Regions from separate parts of the Gracilibacillus sp. HCP3S3_G5_2 genome, predicted to be linked through region 3. Evidence: predicted binding sites of a transcription regulator. Region 3 holds the regulator's gene; each other region holds the start of a gene.
What was found. Region 3 encodes CtsR, which represses protease genes until heat stress. Its sites were predicted from a motif close to ATGGTCAATAAAGGTCAAACA; they were not measured.
Positions count from the first base shown of each region.

Region 1: a site for CtsR is predicted at 6,788-6,808, ahead of clpP (ATP-dependent Clp endopeptidase proteolytic subunit ClpP). Genes of this name have one in related genera too.
Region 2: a site for CtsR is predicted at 2,447-2,467, ahead of ACTNEP_RS12370 (ATP-dependent Clp protease ATP-binding subunit). Genes of this name have one in related genera too.

Region 1 covers NZ_JBQHXU010000002.1:436,809-444,945, reverse strand. The annotation lists gene ACTNEP_RS04705 (tetratricopeptide repeat protein) at 1-59, shown strand, start outside; gene trxB (thioredoxin-disulfide reductase) at 140-1,090, shown strand; gene rapZ (RNase adapter RapZ) at 1,342-2,223, shown strand; gene ACTNEP_RS04690 (gluconeogenesis factor YvcK family protein) at 2,226-3,179, shown strand; gene whiA (DNA-binding protein WhiA) at 3,213-4,163, shown strand; gene ACTNEP_RS04680 (HPr family phosphocarrier protein) at 4,305-4,562, shown strand; gene ACTNEP_RS04675 (SRPBCC family protein) at 4,736-5,179, shown strand; gene ACTNEP_RS04670 (GNAT family N-acetyltransferase) at 5,724-6,248, shown strand; tRNA gene ACTNEP_RS04665 (tRNA-Arg) at 6,470-6,542, opposite strand; gene clpP (ATP-dependent Clp endopeptidase proteolytic subunit ClpP) at 6,876-7,472, shown strand; SAM riboswitch class I at 7,687-7,802, shown strand; SAM riboswitch class I at 7,875-7,982, shown strand; gene ACTNEP_RS04655 (PLP-dependent aspartate aminotransferase family protein) at 8,088-8,137, shown strand, end outside.
Region 2 covers NZ_JBQHXU010000007.1:214,615-222,751, reverse strand. The annotation lists gene ACTNEP_RS12370 (ATP-dependent Clp protease ATP-binding subunit) at 227-2,353, opposite strand; gene ACTNEP_RS12365 (hypothetical protein) at 2,809-4,146, shown strand; gene ACTNEP_RS12360 (DNA-3-methyladenine glycosylase family protein) at 4,143-5,015, opposite strand; gene ppx (exopolyphosphatase) at 5,101-6,624, shown strand; gene ACTNEP_RS12350 (RNA degradosome polyphosphate kinase) at 6,721-8,137, shown strand, end outside.
Region 3 covers NZ_JBQHXU010000013.1:86,082-94,218, reverse strand. The annotation lists partial or broken rRNA gene rrf (5S ribosomal RNA) at 1-101, shown strand, start outside; gene ACTNEP_RS17500 (MgtC/SapB family protein) at 296-991, shown strand; gene ACTNEP_RS17495 (CtsR family transcriptional regulator) at 1,114-1,578, shown strand; gene ACTNEP_RS17490 (UvrB/UvrC motif-containing protein) at 1,591-2,133, shown strand; gene ACTNEP_RS17485 (protein arginine kinase) at 2,130-3,206, shown strand; gene clpC (ATP-dependent protease ATP-binding subunit ClpC) at 3,208-5,637, shown strand; gene radA (DNA repair protein RadA) at 5,977-7,347, shown strand; gene ACTNEP_RS17470 (PIN/TRAM domain-containing protein) at 7,485-8,137, shown strand, end outside.

The sequences.
Region 1 (8,137 bases), on a different contig from region 3:
GGAAGGAAGGGTGTAAGCAGCATAATATTTTAGCTGTACAGACACCTCCATGGAAATGAGAGAAGTGAGCAGAATAGTAGACCTTTTATTTCGTCCATAGGATAATTGGTTTAAGTTAAAGATGGAAAGGATGACAATAATGACTGGAGAAAGAATATATGATGTTATTATTGCAGGTGCTGGACCGGCTGGTATGACTGCAGCGGTTTATACATCACGTGCAAATTTAGATACATTAATGCTGGAAAGAGGAATTCCTGGTGGACAGATGGCAAATACCGAAGAGGTGGAAAACTATCCAGGTTATGAGCATATCCTAGGACCCGATTTGTCGAATAAAATGTTCGATCATGCTAAAAAATTCGGTGCCGAATATGCGTATGGAGATATTAAAGAGGTCATTGATCATGGTGATTACAAAACAGTCCTAGCGGGAGCGAAAGAATATAAAACGAAAACAGTAATCATTACAACAGGTGCACAATATAAAAAACTAGGTATTCCAGGTGAGGAAGAACTCGGTGGACGTGGTGTTTCCTACTGTGCTGTTTGTGATGGAGCTTTCTTTAAAGAGAAGGAGCTTATTGTTGTTGGTGGAGGAGACTCTGCTGTGGAAGAAGGTGTGTATTTGACCAGATTCGCTAGTAAAGTAACGATTGTTCATCGTCGTGATGAATTACGTGCACAAAAGATTTTGCAAGACCGTGCTTTTAATAATGAAAAAGTTGACTTTATTTGGGATACGATTGTAAAATCTATTAATGAAAAAGATGGTAAAGTTGGTAGTGTCACATTAGTTAACAAAAAGACTGGTGAAGAATACGAGCATAAGGCAGATGGCGCATTCATCTATATTGGAATGGTGCCGTTAAGTCAACCATTTAAATCATTAGGTATTACTAATGAGGAAGGTTACATCCCAACAAATGAGAATATGGAAACAAGTGTACCAGGTATATTTGCAGCCGGGGATATCCGTGAAAAAGAATTACGTCAAATTGTAACGGCAACAGGTGATGGCAGTATTGCAGCACAAGCAGCACAAGCTTACATTGAAAATTTAGAGGAGACTGTAAATACACCTAGCTAGTATTGTAATGTTATCGACATATACACGTAATTAGAAATTAACGTGACTGTAACACGGACGAAATATAAATGAGTTATAATGTATTTAACTAATTGACCCCCTTTTTAATAAATATAAGACTTGACGGCATAGGTTTTCATACCTATGCCAATTTTTTTTGGTGGTAGTGGTCATTCACTCCGTGTATAATAGAGATATAAATAATATTGGGATCGTTACATATATTGAACAATGAGAGGAGTGATTTGATCATGGGGAGACAATCTGAGGAAACAAAATTAGTCATCATTACTGGAATGTCAGGTGCAGGGAAAACAGTCGCCGTTCAAAGTTTTGAGGATCTTGGTTACTATTGTGTCGATAACCTTCCGCCAGCACTCCTGCCGAAATTTCTTGAACTTATGAAAGATGCCACTAATAATATTCAAAAAGTAGCCCTTGTAATGGACTTACGAGGCAGGGAGTTTTTTGATACTTTGTTCGAGGCGCTAGACACTCTTGGACGAGAAGAATGGTTGGAGGAGCATATTTTATTTTTGGATGCTAATGATCATGTGCTAGTATCCCGTTATAAAGAAACACGACGTTCCCATCCATTGGCACAAGACGGACTGCCACTGGAAGGTATTCATGCTGAAAGGAAAATACTGGATGAACTCCGTGGACGAGCACAACATTTTATTGATACATCTAAATTAAAGCCAAAGGAATTACGTGAAGAAATAGTGCAACGCTACAGTAAAAAAGACCAGGAAATTTTTTCTGTTCACACTGTTTCCTTTGGTTTCAAGTATGGGTTGCCGATCGATGCAGACCTAGTATTTGATGTTCGTTTCCTGCCAAACCCGCATTATGTCGAACAAATGCGTCCACTCACTGGCTTAAATTCAGAAGTTTCTTCTTACGTGTTCAAATGGTCAGATACACAAAAGTTTTTAGAAAAAACAATTGACTTATTGCAATTTATGCTCCCGCAATACAAACGTGAAGGGAAAAGTCAGCTCGTTATTGCGATTGGCTGTACAGGAGGTCAACATCGTTCTGTAGCTATTGCTGAGCATTTAGCAAAGCATTTTCAAAAAAATTATGTCACACATGTCAGTCACCGTGATATAGATAAACGAAAGGGATAAAAATGTCACAATCTGAATTGAAAAAAGTAGTTGTCATCGGAGGTGGCACTGGTATGCCTGTGCTTCTCCGAGGACTAAAAAAACAAGCAATTGATCTATCAGCAATTGTCACGGTTGCCGATGATGGTGGGAGCTCCGGTCGCTTACGTTCTGAAATGGAAATGCCAGCCCCAGGAGACATACGTAATGTTATTGCAGCACTTTCTGATGTTGAACCAATGCTGATGAATTTATTTCAACATCGTTTTACAAAAGGAAATGGTCTTTCCGGACACTCGATGGGTAATTTATTGCTAGCAGCAATGACTTCCATTACGGGAGACTTTTACAATGGAATAAAAGAAATATCTCGAGTATTAAATGTAAAAGGAAACATTTACCCAATTGCTAATCAAAATATGTTTCTTCATGCAGAATATGAAGATGGAGAAATAGTCGTAGGGGAGTCCAACATTCCGAAGGCAAATAAACGGATAAAACGTGTTTTTTTGAAACCAAATCCGGTACTTCCTTTACCGGAAGCAATTTCAGCTATTCATGAAGCAGATTTAGTTGTCATTGCACCTGGCAGCTTGTATACAAGTATTTTACCAAACTTAATTGTGCCACAAATAGGAGAGGCATTACGAAATACGAAGGCAAAAGTTGTTTATGTTTGTAATGTTATGACGCAAGCTGGTGAAACTAACCATTATACTGCTTCCGATCATGTTGAAGCAATTATGGATCATATTGGTACAGGTTGTATTCAGGCGGTTATTGTTCACAATAAGGCTATCGCTCATGATGTGAAAATGGTATATGCAGAAGAGAACGCCGAGCCGGTAAAGCAAGATCTCGATAAATTACGGCAAATGGGATTAGAAATTATCGAAGAAGATATTGTGAAAGAACTTAATCATTCACTACGACACGACAAGGACAAAGTAGCAAAAGTATTATGTTCGTTAATGTAGTCCTAGCAGTGGAAAAAGAGGGGAGGGAGAAAGTTGTCCTTTGCAGCTGATATAAAAAAAGAGTTAACGAAAATCGAAAGTGATGAATGCTGCCAACAGGCTGAATTAGCAGCATTGATCAGAATGAATGGTGCTATCTCTTTTTCAAAAAATCATTATTCCTTGGATGTACAAACAGAGAATGCAGCAATTGCACGTCGTATATATACATTAATAAAATCGATTTATCATATACCGGTAGAATTATTAGTGCGAAAGAAAATGAAATTGAAAAAAAATAATGTTTATATTGTTCGAATGAACGAAGGCGTAAAAGAGATGCTTCAAGACATGGAAATATTAGTGGAACCATTCCAATTTATTCGTACAATATCTAAAAAGTATACTGGAAAGCAGTGCTGCCGCAGAGCTTATTTGCGTGGTTCTTTTTTAGCAGGGGGTTCAGTTAACAATCCAGAAACTTCTTCGTATCATTTAGAAATCTATAATTTTCACGAAGAGCATAATCAATCATTGTGTGATTTGTTGAATGAATATCATCTCCATGCCCGAATTTTGGAACGGAAAAAAGGTTTTATTACTTACATTAAAGAAGCAGAAAAAATTACTGAGTTCTTAAATTATATTGGTGCCCATCAAGCATTATTTAAATTCGAAGATGTAAGAATCGTTCGGGATATGAGGAATTCTGTTAATCGTTTAGTGAATTGTGAAACAGCCAATTTAAATAAAACAATTGGCGCAGCCTTTAGACAGGTTGAGAATATCCGCTTTATCGAGAAGACTGTCGGACTGGATGCGTTGCCTGATAAGTTGCAAGAGATCGCAAAGTTGAGAATGGAACATCAAGATGTTTCTTTGAAAGAATTAGGCGAAATGGTATCTGGTGGTAAAATTAGTAAATCAGGTATTAACCATAGATTGAAGAAAATTGATCAATTCGCAGATCAATTACGAAAAGAAGAATTAACACTGAAAATGTGAGGCTTTCCTCGATGAGCTTTTCTTTTATCACTGTGATAAACAAGAGGAGGATTTCTCCTCCTCTATGATATTATAAGAATAAGATGAGCTATTAGATAGTAAAATAAAATGATAGCGCTTACTAAATGGGAGGGGTTTAGGATGTTAGAGAAAGAAGTGGTTATTGGAGTAGATCCAGGATTACAAGCAAGACCAGCAGCTCAGTTTGTACAGAAGGCAAACAGTTTTACTTCGGAGATATTTATCGAAAAAGATAACAAACGAATTAATGCCAAAAGTATTATGGGATTAATGAGCCTTGCTTTGTCAAAAGGGAATACGATTACCATTATTACAGATGGCAGTGATGATGCGGAAGCATTAAACGAATTAGTAAAATTTGTTGAAGGAAAAGAGTAAAGTAGGCGTTACTCATCTGGATGGTTTATCCTATATCTTTGACGGTCTAAGAATTAGTAATAAATAAAAGGTGTTGCCTCAATAGCAATATATAATAAACCATGCTATTTAAACTATGCTACAATCCAACCGAATAGTAGTTTTAGCTAACAATAGAAGAGGAGTTGGAGCGCATGGTAAATATAGAGCAACTACAAAAAATAAATACATCAGCACATCAAGTATATGTTGCATTAACTACAAAAGAAGGCTTGTCAAAAGTATGGACAAATGATTTGGAAGTGGAGGAGGTCGTTGGAAAAGAGAATGCGTTTCGCTTTGGTCCTAATGATACCGTCAAAGTGAAGATCATCGAGCTTGTTCCAGATAAGCGGGTCAGCTGGGAATGTATAGAATCGAATGCCGAACCGGAATGGATCGGAACGAAGATCACATTTGCCTTAACAGAGTCTAACGGCACTACAACGATTGATTTCAGCCATGCTCAATGGCAGGAAATTACGTTATGTTATAAGTTTTGCAATTACAATTGGGCAATGTTTTTGCTAAGTTTAAAGGAGTACTGTGAGTTTGGAAAAGGTACACCTTATCAAGAAAGAGCTCTAGAGAATTCTTGAAAGGAAGGTATACAGAAATAACTTTTATTGATGCTCTTACTGTAGAGTATAATTATTGAGGAAGTGTAAATAAGTGAAGATAACGAGATTGGGACATAGCCCATGTTCTTCACATCAAATAAGAACGTTGCTAGATCAAGTGCCATATAAGCCTCCGATTATCCTGATGAATTTTTTGTTTATCGTTCCTTAAGTATATAAATAATATATATGGAAAACAAAAATTCGTCACTGAAATTAAAATTGAGCAAAATGAAAAATAGACTAACTGTAGTTTTAAAATGAAGTCCCGACGTTTATAGAAAAGTTGCGAAGCTTTACCCCTTTGGATATGATTGTCTAAAGGGTATTTTTGTGACGAAAAGAAAAAGAACATCTAAAGTCGATTAGTGAATTAAAGAAGGTAGAGGAACTGGGAGTGGTGCAGATTATCAACCATGGTTAAAAAATTCAATTTTATTGGATGGATACATTTTCAGTTCCTTTGCAATTAATCTATAGTTAGCGTTTTATAGAGATCATTTTCTTTAGAGGAGGAGTCTTTTTGGAATTTCGCACTGAAAGATTAACAGTTAGGCCGTTTTTGAGTAATGACTTACATGATGTATTTAATATTTACAATAATGATGATATATGTAAATATCTCTTGCATGATACGTGGACACTTGAAAATATGCAGGAAGAGTTTAATAAAAAGCTAGAAAATAGCACACTCACAAAAGAAGGAATGTTAAGTTTAGCGGTAGTAAACGATACTAACGTAGTTGGTGATTTATCTGTATGGTATACAGATATGAAAGATACAGTTGAAATTGGTTATAGTTTTTCTAAAAATGTTGCAGGAAAGGGTTATGCAACAGAAGCCGTGAGTGGTTTAGTCAAGAAGTTATTTGATGAGTTTGAGGTGCATCGCATTCAAGCTAACCTTGATGCAAGAAATGAAGCATCACAAAGATTATGTGAGCGTATAGGGATGAGAAAAGAAGCTCATTTCATTCAGGATTTTTGGAGTAAAGGTGAATGGACAGATAGCATAGTGTATGGAATGCTATTTACAGATTTAAAATAAGGGGATTACTTTATTGTAAAAAAATACAATAGTTGCATAGTTCGCATAAGTCCTTTCGAATTAATGTGGAAAAAGAAAAGCACCTACCGTAAGAAGTAGGTGCTTTAGCATTTTAGAAACATATGTGTAACACTATATAGAAGAGCGTACCGTTTTACACATATTTTACATGTGCAACCTGTTTGAGATTGGTATGACAGTGTTTTCTTCTATCATATAAGCGCGCCCGGAGGGATTCGAACCCCCGACACATGGTACCGGAAACCATTGCTCTATCCCCTGAGCTACGGGCGCATAATGTTAGACTTCTTTCTATGTGTAACAAAGCTTCTCAATCACTGAGGATTAGCGAAGATTATCAAACTATTAGTGCTATTGCACTTAGCTTCTTCGGATTATTTGTACAGTGATAAAATGCGACAAGAATAATTATAGCGAATCGCTCGTATAATTTCAATACATAAATCAAACTTTGAATATTTGCGATGTAAGGTTTAAATCGTTATAGTTAAGGGTAGGATGAGGTTAGAAAAACAAATCGTTTGACCTTTTTTGACCATTCAGTTAAGATAAAAATAGTTAGAATTCATGAATGAAAAAGCAAGTGTTATAAAGGAGGAATTTTTCATGAACTTAATCCCTACAGTAATTGAACAAACAAATCGAGGCGAACGTGCTTACGACATCTATTCACGCCTTTTAAAAGATCGAATTATCATGCTTGGCAGTGGAATCGATGATAATGTTGCAAACAGTATTGTAGCACAGATGCTATTCTTAGCGGCAGAGGATCCAGATAAGGATATTTCATTATACATTAACTCACCTGGTGGCTCTATTACTGCAGGTATGGCGATTTATGATACGATGCAGTTCATAAAACCAAGTGTATCAACTATCTGTATTGGTATGGCCGCATCCATGGGTGCGTTCTTATTGGCAGCTGGTGAACCTGGTAAACGTTTTGCCTTACCAAACAGTGAAGTAATGATTCACCAACCATTAGGTGGTACACAAGGGCAAGCGTCAGACATCCAAATCCATGCTAATCGTATTATCGAAATGCGTAAAAAGCTAAACCAAATTCTAGCTGATCGTACTGGTCAACCATTAGAAGTAATTGAAAAAGATACAGACCGTGATAATTTCATGTCTGCTGAAAAAGCAAAAGAATACGGTCTAATTGATAAAGTAATGGAGAAGAAACCATCAGACTTAAATTAAAAAGAAAAAGTGGCGGAACTAACCGCCACTTTTTTTCGTTGAAAAGTTGATATTAAATGCTTAGTGTTAACAGTAATCCAAAGCTAGTACTTAGAAGAAGTCTCCACTTTTTATTTGTATTAATTTTCAGAAAATATCTTGACATCGTGTTTATCGCGTGCTACAGTATTACATAGCATTAATAAAAACGAGTAAACAACTCGGAATTATATATTTCTTATCTAGAGAGGTGGAGGGATCGGCCCTAGGAAGCCTCGGCAACCATTAAGTGAATCATCATTTAATACAGGTGCCAATTCCACTAAGTACATATACTTAGAGAGATAAGAGAGCGAATATACATATTCAAGTCTCTCTATCTCGGTGTAGAGAGACTTTTTTATGAACAATTGAATACTAAAACTCTTATCCAGAGAGGTGGAGGGACTGGCCCGATGATACCCAGCAACCATTAAGCAAAAGCTTAAAAGGTGCTAATTCCTGCAGGATATTTATCCTGAAAGATAAGGGGAAGACTACTGTTATGTCAGTTAAAGCCTTCTTCTTATCGAAGAAGGCTTTTTTTAATAGAGATAGTACTTAAAATGGAAATTTTAATTGGGGAGGAAATAAATAATGACAAATTTTAAAGGCTCAACTTACGATCCGGAAACAATTCATCTACA
Region 2 (8,137 bases), on a different contig from region 3:
ACACAAACCTGTACACTTGCATCATTTTATCTTTTAAATCAATCTTTCAGTAATCAAATGGTTCTTTCTTTCATACAGATAAAGTAATATCTTGAAAACAAGCACGGTTGGTTCGTCCTTAGGCTGCCAACCGTGCTTCTTTTATGTATTTTGCTGGCCACTTTCTGGACTTTGCTGGCCTCTTTCCGATTATGTAAACAACACAAAAAAAGCACTAGCTAAAATACTAGCTAGCGCTCTTTTTCACAACGATATCTTCGTTCTCAAACATGATCTCTATTTGTTTAACATCCTCTTCTTCCAAGATGAGATCTGTGATGCCGTCCTCTACTTTATCCTGGATAACGCGACGTAATGGACGTGCACCGAAGCGAGGGTCATAACCTTTATCAGCAAGGAATTTCTTCGCTTCATCACTTACAGTAATGGTAAGATCAGATTCTTCTAATTGTTTGCTTAATTCCGCGATCATTAGGTCTACAATTCGGAGTAGATCTTCTTGTTCTAATTCATTGAATGGAATAATCGCGTCAAAACGGTTCAAGAATTCTGGCTTGAAATAGCTGCTTAAATTTTCTAGTGTTGAAACAGCTTCATTGTTATCACTATTGAAGCCGACCGTAATTTTCTTCACCCCGGTACCAGCATTACTTGTCATGATAATCACAGAATCTTTGAAGCTTACCGTTCTACCATGACTATCTGTTAATTGACCATCTTCCATGATTTGTAGGAACATGTTTTGTACATCAGGGTGGGCTTTTTCAATTTCATCTAACAGAATTAAGCTGTACGGATTGTGACGAACTTTTTCTGTTAATTGGCCTGCTTCCTCATGACCTACATATCCTGGTGGTGAACCGATAATTTTAGATACGGCATGCTTCTCCATATATTCACTCATGTCAAGGCGAATCATTGCCTCTTTAGTACCGAACAGTTCCTCTGCTAGTGCTTTCGTTAGTTCTGTCTTACCGACACCAGTTGGTCCGACGAAAAGGAAGGAACCAATTGGACGATGTTTCGACTTCAAACCGGCACGACTACGGCGAACCGCTTTAGCTACTTTGTCAACGGCAACTTGTTGACCAATTACTTTTCGACTTAAGTTGTCCGCTAAGTTTTTCATTTTGGACTGTTCATCTGCTTGGATTTTTCGAACAGGGATTCCGGTTTTCTCTTCTATTATTAATTGAATATCTTCCACTGTTACTTCTGCTTTTGGTGCTTCTTTTGTTTCTGCTAATTTTTTCTCAAGCTTGATTTCTTGATGTCTTAGGTTCGCTGCGCGTTCATAGTCTTCTTTCTCAGCAGCTTCCATTTTTTCTTTGCCGATTTCGTCGAGACGTTTCTGCAATGCTTCGTGATCTGACTCACTTACATCAAGGTTGAGACGTGCACCTGCTTCATCAATTAAATCAATCGCTTTGTCTGGTAAGAAGCGGTCTTGGATATAACGCTTTGATAATGTTACGGCAGCGCGTAACACATCATCAGAGTAGCTTACCTTATGATATTTTTCATAACGTTCCCTCAAGCCTTGTAAGATTTGCTCTGCTTCAGCTAAAGATGGCTCTTTTACCATAATTGGCTGGAAACGACGTTCTAGTGCTGCGTCTTTTTCAATTTGACGGTACTCTTTTAATGTCGTCGCACCGATTAATTGTAATTCACCTCGTGCCAATGCAGGCTTTAAGATATTCCCGGCATCCATTTGAGAGCCTTCTGCAGTTCCGGCACCTACAAGTAAATGAATTTCATCAACAAAAAGGATGACATTTTGACGTTCTTGCAGTTCGGATACTAATTGTTTCATTCGCTCTTCAAATTGACCGCGAACACCCGTATTAGCAACTAATGATGCTACATCTAAGATGTAAATATCTTTATCTAGCAGCTTGGACGGTACGTTTCCTTCTGTAATTTTTAGTGCTAATCCTTCTGCGATTGCTGTTTTACCAACACCTGGTTCCCCGATTAGGACTGGGTTGTTCTTGTTACGACGGTTAAGTGTTTCTATTACCCGTTTAACCTCTTGTTCACGTCCAATCACAGGATCAACTAGTCCTGCTCTTGCAGCATCGGTAAGGTTTTTCCCCAATTGATCGAGAAGACCATTACCTCTTCCACCTTGTCTTGTATGCGTTTTGGCATTTGCTTGGTTAGAACCATTTGCTCCTCCGGCAAAAAAGCCTTCAAAGCCTTGTCCTCCAAACATACCTGATGGATTTTTCATTTGATTTTTTATATCTTGAAAGCATGATTCACAAACATGTAAAGATTCGGTTTGATCATTAAATCGAAGGTTTACATTAATCGTTGCTTGATGAATACCACATTGCTGGCATTTCATTTGTCATTCCTCCTTCAATTTTTTATAAAGTGATACTGTAATCAAGGTCAATTTTGACTTTGACTATATTTGACCTTTCTTATCTATTATTATAATCTGACCTTTTTTGACTTTCAAGATCTTTGCTCAAAAAATTTTTATCAAATCTATTATTTCCTAAACCATAAAAAAAACAACCTACGAAGGTAGATTGCGCTTCTTTTCTATTATTTTTTTAAATTACCACACCAAAGGGAACAAACACTAGTAATAAGGCTAAGAGTATCGTCCATAAAATTTCTTTTAGCACATAGATCCTCCTAGTAAACGTTTAGTCCATCTTACCATAGAAATAAATAGGTGCTTGTGCTTTGAAAGAAAATATTACAAAGAATTTACATTGACAACATTCTTTTTCGGAATGATAATTTGTGCTAAACTAAAGGTAATCCGTAATAAAAAGGAGTTGTTTCATAATGACAACCATCCAGTTAATGCACAATAAAAAAACAATGCGCTTTAATGTAGTACAAATGACCGTATATAAACAGGCTAAAATAGTAGAAGCAATTGGTCAAAAAAAGCAATCTTATCATTTGTTTTTTTACAAAGACCGCTATATTAACGCTAAGAAAACAACTTCGATACGACTGCAATCCTTTTTAAAAAATGCCTTTCAATCTGGCCATATATTTACTGCCGATCATCCATTAACGAAAGCACTGCTCCAAAAAGAAGATACTTATCGACTGACTTCCAATAATCAAATGGTCCAAAAGCTCTCCAACAAATATAACGAAACAGAAATGCTCTACGTACTTGCGATGTTCGATAACTATGTTGATGAGAAAAAAATCGTTGCTCTCCTAAAAAAGACCTTTTATAACTATCGCCGAAACGGCCAACTAAAAAAAGCTTTCCGAATACTTGTTAATTATACCCAAGTACGACCACATGATATTTTTGCCAAAGATATGCTCCATCATTTTGACTTTCAACAATATAAAGACCTATATCAAAACATTGAGCAGCTTACAATAGAATGGTCTGATCCTCTCTATTTAGAATCTATTTATTTCGATCAAAATTTCCCTGAAACCGTCATAAATTCGGTCATACGACAATATCATATAGATAATCGAAAATTTGATCAGCTCTTCCTCATCTACCTGAAATGTTCATCCATAAAGGCTGTCACACAACTTGATCAGTTGGCACAAGCACAACTGTCCAAGCAGGACCAAATCGCTTTATGGCAAGAATTATTGTCTCAATATCCGGAACCAAAAGAGATCATCGACATACTCGTCAAGCTTGATGGCTATCAAGTTATTTTAGCGTATTACCTTCATCATCCGATTGAAGACCGTCAAGTATTTGAGAAGGCACTAGTTTCTGTTTCCGCTGACCAATTAGCTGAAGATTATCAAGCTCTTCTCCAAGCAGTAATGCGTATTTATAAAAATGATGTAGCACAACTGGAGAAAACTCTCCACATAACGATTAAAAAGCTCTTGCAACATCTATCTTTGAAAGAGATCATCACATCCTTAAAAGATTCCGAACTACCGATTATGCAAAAGCTGAAAAAAATGGAAAGATTGACAGATAACCCCGATCAGCAATTTGCTTTAGGTGAAATTTACTTTGATCTTGAACAATACGACCAAGCAATTGCCTGTTTTGAATGGGAAATGGAATTATCGCCAAATGATCCCGCTCCCGTTCAATATCTATACAAAAGCTATTTGGCAAAGGGTGACAAAGAACAAGCAAACACCTATAAACAATTAATTGCCAATATATCTTCTTAAGGCTCTTCAATACTGCGCCATAATGTCATTGCAGCATAGGAACGATATGGTTGCCAAGCTTGACTCCATTCTTCTACCTGGGGCGTAGCTGGTTTATGGTCAAGGCCTAAATAAAGCTTTAATGCATTCTGAATACCTATATCACTTGATGGAAAAAGGTCTTGTCTACCAAGCGAGAACATCAGCCAATTTTGTACCGTCCATGCTCCAATTCCGCGAATTTTGGTTAATTGTTGCAGCACTTCTTGATCGCTTTGGTCATAAAATGAAGTTAGATTGAGCTCATTTGCAACAATTTTCTTCGCGGTATCTATGACATATTCCGCTTTTCGTGTACTAAATTGCATGTCTCGCAGCTCTTGGTAAGGAATGGTTGCTACCTTTTCCGGTGTCGGATAAAACCAGACGCCGTCCAATTGTTCCCCATAAGTCGTCACAAATCTTGCGGTTAAAACTTGAGCAAAAGCCATATTTAATTGTTGATGAATAATGGTTTTCACTAAATTACTAAAAGGATCAAATTCTCGAATTAACGGCGTTGCTGGATATTTCTCAAACAACCCTGCTAAATCTGTTTTGGCAAAAAAAGCTTGAATCACTTTCAGATTCTGATCCCATGCAAATATATCAGCTATTCGGACAAGCAGATCGTCCTTTCTTTCGTTATCATTCCCTTCTATTAAAAATATAGGTTTTTCTGTTGTACCTATTGCCGTAACAGTTACCACATATTTTTCCTTTTTTATACGTAAGGGTACTTTAACAGATCGTTTCTGGAAATCGACATAATACAACTTATCCATGTCTAATCTAAAAAGTAGATAGTCAAAATCATACGGTATTGTAAGTTCTATTTTCTCTAGCCACATCGCCATAACCCCTCTCGAAATTAAGCATTTTCACTCTATTATGGTATAATAATGCAAAATTCACAACAATAAATAGGGTGATACAATGCGAAAACAATATTATGCAATAATCGACATAGGTTCTAACACTATGCGTCTAGTCATTTTTTTAAGAGAAAAAGGTGGCAGGTTAAAGGAAGTAGAAAACGTAAAAGCAGTTGCCAGACTCCGAACCTTCTTAGAAAAAAATAATCAGTTAAATGATGCAGGGGTAAAACGATTAATATCTACACTAAAGAGCTTTCAAGAGGTGTTAGCAACATATAAGCTACAGGAAGTCGTTTGTGTTGCCACTGCCACCATTAGACAAGCGGAAAACAAACAAGAAATTCTGATCGAGGTAGAAAAGCAAACCGGGATGACCATTAGGATTTTATCAGAAGAAGAAGAAGCTTATTATGGCTACCTAGCAGTTGTTAATTCTACTTCTATATCCACTGGAATTACAGTGGATATCGGTGGCGGCAGTACAGAAGTTACTTATTTTAAAAACAGAGAATTAATTAACGCACATAGCTTTCCTTTTGGGGCCTTAACATTAAAAGATTTCTTTGCCACAGACATTCCTACAAGCGAAGAATTGGCAAAATTGCGCCATTATGTAACCGAACAATTTGCTACATTACCATGGTTACGAGATAAACAAATTCCTTTGGTTGCGATCGGAGGCAGTGCCCGTAATCTTGTACAAATTGATCAAAACTTAAAAAAATACCCGCTTGCCGGACTCCATCAATATAAAATGTATGATACAGACATTATCAACATCAGTAATTATTTAACGTCTCTAAAGCCAGAGAAGTTACCAAAAGTAGAAGGATTATCAAAGGATCGAGCTGATATCATTATACCTGCTATTGAAGTGTTTCACAGTTTATATAAAATCACTCAAGCAGACTGCTTTATTTTAAGTCGGAAAGGTCTTCGAGATGGTGTGTTCTATGAACAATTATCAAAAGAGATGGGGACTATCCTTTTTCCAAATGTACTAGAGGATAGTATTCAAGAGCTGATGAATGATTTTGACTTGGATCCAAAGCAAATTCTTCATGTCCAATATCTTACGCGCAAGCTATTTGATTTCATTAAGGATAATGGTCTCCTTCATTTGACCAATAACGATTGGGAGTTACTAAAAAGAGCCAGTTATTTATGCCATCTAGGGGAATATATCGATGCTGAATCAAGTGCACAGCACACCTTTTATTTATTGGCAAACCGAACCATTGATGGCTTATTGCATAAGGACCGCTTGCAACTCGCATTAATTGCTTCCTATAAAAATAAGACGGTATTCAAGCAATTTATCAAACCCTATAAAGAATGGTTTCTCAAATCAGAACAAAAAAAACTGCGTCATCTGGGCGCACTTTTAAAGTTTAGTTATTGCTTAGATGCGACCAAACGGCAAGTAGTGAAGGAAATTAGTTGTGCTATGCAAGGGGACACACTATTTATTACCTTATATTGTAATGGCGATGCCAAACCAGAAGAGTATCAATCAGAAAAACAAAAAAAACATGTGGAGAAAGCAGTAAAGAAAAATGTAGAGTTAAAGTTTGTTTTGTAAAAAAATAATTTACAAAGAAATTACGTTCCTTTAATGGAGGATCTTTCGTTTAACGATATGATAAGGATAGAGATTGTCGAAAAAGGATGATGATTGATGTCAACTGTCAAGCAAAACAAAAATGTGGAGTTACCTGTTTACTATAACAATCGTGAGTTAAGTTGGCTCTCCTTTAATAAACGTGTCCTGGAAGAAGCTGACGATGAAACCAATCCATTATTAGAGAGATTACGTTTCCTCGCCATCTTTTCCTCTAATTTAGATGAGTTTTTTATGGTACGTGTTGCTGGTTTAAAGGATCAAGTGAAAGCCGGCTTCAACCGCCCTGATAATAAATCTGGTCTAACGCCCAAACAACAGCTTTCCCAAATCTCCAGCTTTAATCATGAGCTTGTTGGGCAACAGTATGATTTATATAAAGAGTTACTCCCCCTATTAAGACAAGAAAATATTCATATTATTAATATGGAGGACTTAACTTCCGATGAAATTAATCAACTAGAATATTATTTTGATGAACAAATATTTCCAGTGCTAACCCCTATGGCAATAGATGCGTATCGTGCCTTTCCGATGCTACTGAATAAATCAATAAACCTGGCAGTCCAACTTGAAGATATTTATGACATGGAACACGAACAAGTTAAAACAGCGATCGTACAGGTTCCTGCATTACTTGACCGCTTCATTCAAGTTGGAGATCAGCAAAAATTTGTCTTACTTGAAGACTTGATTCGATATTTTATGCCTAAATTTTTCACTGGCTATCACGTGCTTACAACTACCACATTTCGTATCACGCGAAATGCTGATATGACGATCCACGAGGAGGGAGCACGTGACCTATTAAAAGAAATTGAGAAAGAATTAAAGAAACGAAAATGGGGAGCCGCTGTCCGACTGGAAGTGGATGCCCGTGAAAATAATCCCGAGATGATAGAGTTTTTACTTCATGTACTAGAAATTCATAAGAAAGATTTATACATTATTAATGGACCACTCGATCTCACCTTCTTATTTGAATTCTACAGTCACATAAAAAAAGAATATGAACATTTAGTATATGAAACATTAATTCCCCAGCCTGCCCAAGATATTCATGAAGATGAAAGTGTATTTGAGGCAGTTAGAAAAAGAGATCTATTTTTGCACCATCCTTATGAATCATTCGAGCCGATTGTGGATTTAATTCGTGATGCCGCCGATGATCCTGAAGTATTAGCGATTAAGCAAACATTATATCGCGTAAGTGGTGATTCACCTATTATTGCAGGCTTAAAGCGTGCTGCTGAAAATGGTAAACAAGTTACAGTACTGGTAGAGCTAAAGGCACGATTCGACGAAGAAAATAATGTGCAATGGGCAAAGGAATTAGAAAAAGCAGGCTGCCACGTTATTTATGGAATGATTTCTCTAAAAACGCACAGTAAAATAACACTTGTTGTTCGTAAAACGGCTGGCGGAATAGAACGAATCGTACAACTTGGAACAGGTAATTACAATGATCAAACGG
Region 3 (8,137 bases):
GAGAGGTCACACCTGTTCCCATGCCGAACACAGTAGTTAAGCTCTCCAGCGCCCATGGTAGTTGGGGCTCGCGCCCCTGCGAGAGTAGGACGTTGCCAGGCAATTGAAAGACTTCTTAGTCATAGGACTAGGGAGTTTTTTTGTATGTTAAAATAGGGTAACTATTTCAAGGAAGGGATATTCATGAGTAATATTCTGCTATATACTCTTTATTCTATTTATTAATTATTTTACGCAAGTTAAGATGTGTGAATTAATTGTGTTGATAAAAAATCTTGTACAGGGGTGTGTTTTTATGTGGAGTAATTTCTTTGACCCGGAATTTTTAGAGTCTGTTACCAAGCTAATGATTGCACTAGTTTTATCAGGTTTAATTGGTTTTGAGAGGGAAGTTAATAAGCATTCCGCTGGTTTTCGTACTCATATTTTAGTTGGTGTCAGTTCTTGCTTAATGATGCTTCTTTCCATAAATGGTTTTCAGCATTTTATCGAAAATTACGATAATATTCAGTTTGATCCGGCTCGGATACCTTCCTATGTAATCAGTGGTATTGGTTTTCTTGGAGCAGGTACCATAATTGTAAATGGTGGAACTATTCGCGGACTGACCACGGCCGCTTCTATTTGGGCTGTTGCCGGACTAGGACTGATTGTTGGAATTGGCATGTATAAAGAGGCTGTTGTGACTACACTCATAATCCTTATAAGTTTGGTTGTTTTAAATAAATTTGAAAAAAGACTTCATAGGAAGAATCATCATATTATTTTTGAAGTAAAACTTACGAAGGAAAATAACACTTCTTCTTTTATTGAACGGGTACAATCCTATCCAATCGAAATTCGTGAATTTGATATTTCTAACGAGAGTCCAGAAATAACTAAAATAAAAATGTATATTGACGCGATTCATCAAAAGAAACGAGATAATTTATATGAATGGTTGTTAAAACAGGAAGAGGTAAAAAAAATTAAGATCCGTTTTCGAGCGTAAAGGGTTTGAGACAGCGTAAGAAAGGTTATAATAATGAAGACCAAATAGTTTTCAACCAAGCTGATATACAGTATAATAAATATATAGTCAAATATAGTCAAAGTCAGATTGGAGGAGGGAAAATGCGTAATATTTCAGATATTATAGAAGAATATTTGAAGGAAATCATGCATAACAATCAGCACAAAATCATTGAGATAAAGCGTAGTGAAATTGCCGATCGCTTCGAATGTGTTCCTTCTCAAATTAATTATGTCATCAATACACGGTTTACTTTAGAGAAAGGGTACTTAGTGGAAAGTAAACGTGGTGGCGGGGGCTATATTCGTATTAGTCGCATTACTAACGAAGATAAAGCTAAATTAATAGATGAAATTATTGAAATGATTCAGCCAAAGATCTCACAGCAAAAGGCAGTGAATATCCTAGAACGCCTTTTGGAAGAGGAATTAATTACGGAACGCGAAGCGAAGTTAATGGTTGGTGCGATTGATCGAAATACGCTCTCCTTTCAGTTGCCAATTCGTGATGAGATTCGAGCCAGAATTTTGTCCGCAATGCTTAATACCTTAAAATATCAATTTTAGGAGGTGTGCGGTATGGAGTGCCAAGAGTGCAAACAAAATCCGGCCACCGTTCATTTTGCACAAGTGATAAACGGTGAGAAAACAGAAATTCATGTCTGCCAGCGATGTGCAAAGGAAAAAGGTTATGTATCTCAAGAAGAAGATGCCTATTCCTTGCACCACCTTTTATCAGGACTGTTTAATCCAAAATCTAATGCAATGCACCACCAATCACTACAATCAAAAGAAAAAGAGCTACAATGTGAAAAATGCGGGATGACGTATCAACAATTTGCTAGAATTGGGAAGTTTGGATGTGCCTCATGCTATCATACTTTCTCCGAACATTTAAATCCGCTATTTCGCAAAGTGCATAGTGGTAACACGACACATGAGGGGAAAGTCCCAAAACGTGTAGGTTCTGATATTTATCAACGCAAAAAGCTAAGAGATTTAAAGATTAGGTTACAACAAGCAATCGCGGAGGAAGCCTTTGAATCTGCTGCGGAAATTCGCGATGAAATAAGGTCATTGGAAAAGAATCTAAATCGCTATGAGGAGCGTGATGATTCGTGAGTTTAGAGCAATTTATGAATGAAGCGATTAGCCCTTGGCTGAAAGAGAATGGACCTGACAGTGATATTGTTATGAGCAGCCGCGTTCGGTTAGCCCGAAATTTTGAACAGTCACCTTTTCCATTAATTGCTGAAGAAGAACAAATGGATAACATCCTCTATTTTATGGAAAAGGAATTTAACCATCGCTCTTATTTACAATATAAGGATTTCGAATTTGTTAAAATGTCTGATTTAAAACAAGTAGAAAAGCAAGTATTGGTGGAAAAGCATTTAATCAGCCCACACTTAGCCGAAAAGTCAAAAAATGGTGGAGCGTTAATCTCTAAGAATGAACAGGTATCGATTATGATTAATGAAGAAGACCATATTCGAGCGCAGTTATATTTTCCTGGTTTACAATTAGAGAAAGCATTGGAACAGGCTTTTCAATTAGATGACTGGCTAGAAGAAAAAATCGATTATGCCTTTGATGAAAATAGAGGTTACCTCACCAGTTGTCCTACAAACGTTGGTACCGGATTAAGGGCTTCTGTCATGATGCATTTACCTGCACTTGCATTAACACGAAAAATTAATAGAATGATCCCGGCAATTAATCAGTTAGGATTAGTGGTCCGCGGTATTTATGGTGAAGGTAGTGAAGCTTTAGGGAACATTTTTCAAATTTCCAACCAGATAACGTTGGGACGTTCTGAAGAGGATATTATCGAAGATTTAAAAGGTGTGGTTGATAAGTTAATTGAACATGAGAGGCATGCTCGAAACTTACTTATGGAACAATCAGAGTTGGAATTAGAGGATCGAGTATTTCGTTCCTATGGTATTTTACAGCATAGTCGAATTATTGAATCAAAAGAAACGGCAAAGTGTTTGTCCGATGTCCGTCTAGGTATTGACCTCGGATTCATTGAGAATATATCTAAATCGATTCTGAATGAATTGGTTGTCTTAACACAGCCGGCATTTTTACAACAATATGCCAAAAAAATACTGACACCGAATGAGCGGGATATATTTCGTGCATCCTTAATTAGGGAACGATTTACATTGGAGCAGAAGGAGGAATACTAATATGATGTTTGGACGCTTTACAGAAAGAGCACAAAAAGTATTAGCATTATCACAGGAAGAAGCGGTACGTCTTGGTCATAATAATATTGGCACTGAACATATTTTATTAGGACTGGTAAGTGAAGGGGAAGGAATTGCAGCAAAAGCACTTCATGCGATTGGACTTGGTGCTGATAAAATTAGAGCTGAAGTCGAATCTTTAATCGGAAAAGGTAACGAAGTATCTCAAACGATTCATTATACACCAAGGGCGAAGAAAGTTATTGAGTTATCAATGGATGAAGCTAGAAAATTAGGTCATTCGTATGTAGGTACTGAGCATATTTTATTAGGTCTTATTCGTGAAGGAGAAGGAGTAGCTGCTCGAGTTTTAAATAACCTTGGCGTCAGCCTCAATAAAGCACGCCAACAAGTCTTACAGCTGTTAGGGAGTTCAGAATCCGGGGGTTCTCAAAACGGACGGAATACGCAAAGTAATAACAATGCCAGTACTCCTACGTTAGATTCACTAGCACGTGATTTAACGTCGATTGCCAAAGAAGGCAATATCGATCCTGTTATTGGTCGAGAAAAAGAAATTGAGCGAGTCATTCAAGTTTTAAGTCGTCGTACAAAAAATAACCCTGTTTTGATTGGAGAGCCAGGTGTTGGTAAAACTGCAGTAGCGGAAGGCTTGGCGCAGCAGATCGTTCAAAATGAGGTACCGGAGATACTTCGCGATAAACGGGTAATGACACTTGATATGGGTACAGTAGTTGCTGGTACGAAATATCGTGGTGAATTTGAAGATCGCTTGAAAAAAGTAATGGAAGAAATTCGCCAGGCTAATAATGTGATCCTTTTTATTGACGAATTACACACCTTAATTGGAGCTGGTGGTGCTGAAGGTGCTATTGATGCTTCAAATATTTTAAAACCATCGTTAGCACGTGGTGAATTACAATGTATCGGTGCAACAACATTAGATGAATATCGCAAATATATTGAAAAAGACGCTGCATTAGAACGTCGTTTTCAACCAATTCAAGTGGATGAACCATCTGTTGAAGAATCGGTACAAATTTTGCAAGGCCTAAGAGATCGTTATGAAGCACATCACCGTGTGACGATTACAGATGAAGCAATTGAAGCAGCAGCAAAGCTGTCAGACCGTTATATCACAGACCGCTTCTTGCCGGATAAAGCAATTGATTTAATCGATGAGGCTGCCTCTAAGGTACGCTTGCGTTCTTACACTACTCCTCCTAATTTAAAGGAATTAGAACAGCAATTAGAAGAAGTACGCAAAGAAAAGGATGCCGCCGTTCAAAGTCAAGAATTCGAAAAGGCTGCGGCATTACGAGATGATGAACAAAAATTAAAAAAGGAACTAGAAGAAACAGAAACAAAGTGGAAAGAAAAACAGGGCCAAGAGAATTCTGAAGTAACAGTAGAAGATATTGCTAGCGTTGTATCAACATGGACGGGAGTACCGGTATCAGCGCTTACTAAGGATGAGAGTGAAAGATTATTGCATATGGAAGATATTTTGCATGATCGGTTAATTGGCCAGGAAGAGGCTGTTAAGGCAGTTTCCAAGGCAATCCGCCGTGCAAGAGCCGGTTTAAAAGATCCTAAACGCCCAATTGGTTCATTTATTTTCTTAGGCCCGACTGGTGTTGGGAAAACAGAACTTGCACGTGCATTAGCAGAATCCATGTTTGGTGATGAAGATGCCATGATTCGAATCGATATGTCAGAGTATATGGAGAAGCATGCAACCTCACGACTTGTTGGTTCACCGCCGGGATATGTCGGCTATGAAGAAGGCGGACAGCTAACAGAGAAAGTACGTAGAAAGCCATATTCTGTTGTCTTGTTAGACGAGGTAGAGAAGGCACACCCAGAAGTATTTAATATATTACTCCAAGTATTAGAAGATGGTCGTTTAACCGATTCTAAAGGACGTACCGTTGACTTTAGAAATACTGTTTTAATTATGACATCCAATGTCGGCGCAAATGAACTAAAACGCAATAAATATGTTGGTTTTAGTCTTGGGGATGAAGAACAGAATTATAAAGATATGCGTTCAAAAGTAACGACAGAATTAAAGAAAGCCTTTCGTCCGGAGTTCTTAAACCGTATTGACGAAACCATTGTTTTCCATTCACTAGAGAAAAAACATATGAAAAACATTGTTGAGCTAATGGTAAAAGAGTTACAGAAGCGTTTAACTGAACAGGAAATAGACTTTGTATTATCAGATAAGGCAATCGAAAAGATCGCAAATGAAGGATTTGACCCTGAATATGGTGCTAGACCATTACGTAGATCCATTCAAAAGAATGTGGAAGACTTATTATCAGAAGAGTTGTTAAAAGAAACCATCAAAAAAGGCGAAAAAGTAACGATTGACCTTGATGAATCAGGCGAATTCAAAGTCGTGTAAAAGCTAAAAATCGGAAGGATACCCCTTCCGATTTTTTCAACATTTACACTTGATGAAAATGACAAGTAGTTAGATGTAGTACTCACTCCTACTCCGAGCTCTCGGTTTCTTTGCTATTATCCATGGGAAACAGCACGTAGATCAAAGGTAGTAAATGGGACTTTTATGGAGATGCGGTTTGTGTGATATGAGGCAAGAATACCATCACCGTATAAGTAAGGAAGGAGATTTAAAGATTATCCTTTTTTTACACTTTTTACATACATCTTTAACTAAATTGATAGATCTCTGTAACTTATAAGAGGGTCTTTTCGTATATAATGAAAGGGAGCGATACTTTTGGCTAAGCGGAAATCTAAATTTGTTTGTCAATCCTGTGGTTATGAATCAGCTAAATGGATGGGGAAATGCCCAGGGTGTAACGAGTGGAATACATTAGTAGAAGAAGTGGCAGCTGCAAAAACAGTACGAGGTAATTGGGCAACAGGCACTGTCACAGCTCAAAAACCGGAAAAAATATCTAGTATTCAATCACAGGAAGAACCAAGAATTAAAACGAAAATGCAAGAGTTAAATCGTGTCCTCGGTGGCGGTATCGTGCAAGGTTCTTTAGTTTTAATCGGTGGTGACCCTGGAATCGGTAAATCTACGCTATTACTTCAGGTTTCCAGTCAATTAGCACAGCGCGACGTAGATGTGTTATACATTTCTGGAGAAGAATCAGCAAGACAGACAAAACTGAGAGCAGACAGATTAGCTATTTCTTCAGAAAGACTATATGTACTTTCTGAAACGAATCTAGTAGATATTGGAAATCAAATTGATCAATTAAAACCAGGGTTTGTGGTGATTGACTCTATTCAAACCATTTATAAAGAAGAAGTGACAAGTGCACCTGGTAGTGTTTCACAAGTACGAGAATGTACTAGTGAATTGATGCGTATTGCTAAGCAAAACCATATACCTATTTTTATAGTTGGGCATGTTACAAAGGAAGGATCTATTGCCGGTCCACGATTACTTGAGCATATGGTAGATGCCGTCTTATATTTCGAAGGGGAAAGGCACCATACTTTTCGGATATTGCGAGGTGTAAAAAATCGATTTGGCAGTACCAACGAAATGGGCATATTTGAAATGAGAGAAGAAGGATTGGCAGAAGTATTAAACCCTTCTGAGATCTTCCTAGAAGAACGATCACAAGGTGTTGCAGGTTCAACAATTGTTGCATCAATGGAAGGAACGAGACCGGTCTTAGTTGAGATACAAGCATTAATATCCCCTACGAGTTTCGGTAACCCTCGACGAATGGCAACAGGAATTGATCATAATCGAGTGCCGCTATTAATGGCTGTTTTAGAAAAAAGAGTTGGCTTAATGTTGCAAAATCAAGATGCATATGTGAAAGTAGCGGGTGGTGTAAAATTAGATGAACCTGCGATAGATTTAGCAGTTGCGATTAGTATTGCTTCAAGCTTTAGAGATAGAGCGCCACATACAGATGATGTGTTAGTTGGTGAGGTAGGACTTACCGGTGAAGTACGCAGAGTATCTCGAATTGAACAACGTGTACAAGAAGCAGCTAAATTAGGATTTAAGAGAGCGATCATTCCTGCAAAAAATATAGATGGATGGACGGCCCCTTCATCTATTGAACTTATTGGGGTAAACTCTGTCCAAGAAGCAATCAAGATAGCTTTGGGAGATTAAAAGTTATATGTTTATCTTTTTATATATATCATTTTCATTTGCGCTCTCCTTACGAGTAATGGCAGTTTAATAAAAAGCATAAACAATGTTTAAAATGTTAATAAATAGGAGAGACTAAATTATAGGAGGTGACTGTGGTGCTAAAACGATTCGTGCAACTATTTTTTATTATTGCAGGTGGTACCGCTGGATATTTATATATTCCAAGATTGTTGGAATTAATAGGGTTTGCTGAAGGTACATGGCTGATGTCTGACTATGTAGCGCCTTATGTTGGGTTAGTAGTAGGAGCAATTATTTTATTTATTGTGTCTATATGGATTTCTGATTATATTTTGAGTTTCTTTGCTTGGATTGAAGAGATGTTAATGAAAGCCCCAGTATCGGATTTATTATTTGGCAGTTTAGGTATTATTATTGGTTTAATTATTGCATATTTCTTAAATGATCCGATTCAATCGATTGATATACGAGTTGTTTCACAGGTAGTGCCAATTTTCTTAAGTTTCTTACTTGCCTATTTTGGATTCCAAGTTGGGTTTAAAAGAAGAGATGAATTTTTGCAATTATTTACGCTACCTAAAAGGGAAAAGAAAAAGTCCTTGATACCTGAAGAAGCTCATCTTGAATTGCCAAAACCAAAAATATTAGATACGAGTGTAATCATTGATGGACGAATTGCGGACATATGTCAAACGAGTTTTTTAGAAGGGACAATTATTATTCCTCAATTTGTTTTAGAAGAATTGCAGCATATTGCTGATTCTTCAGACGCATTAAAACGAAATCG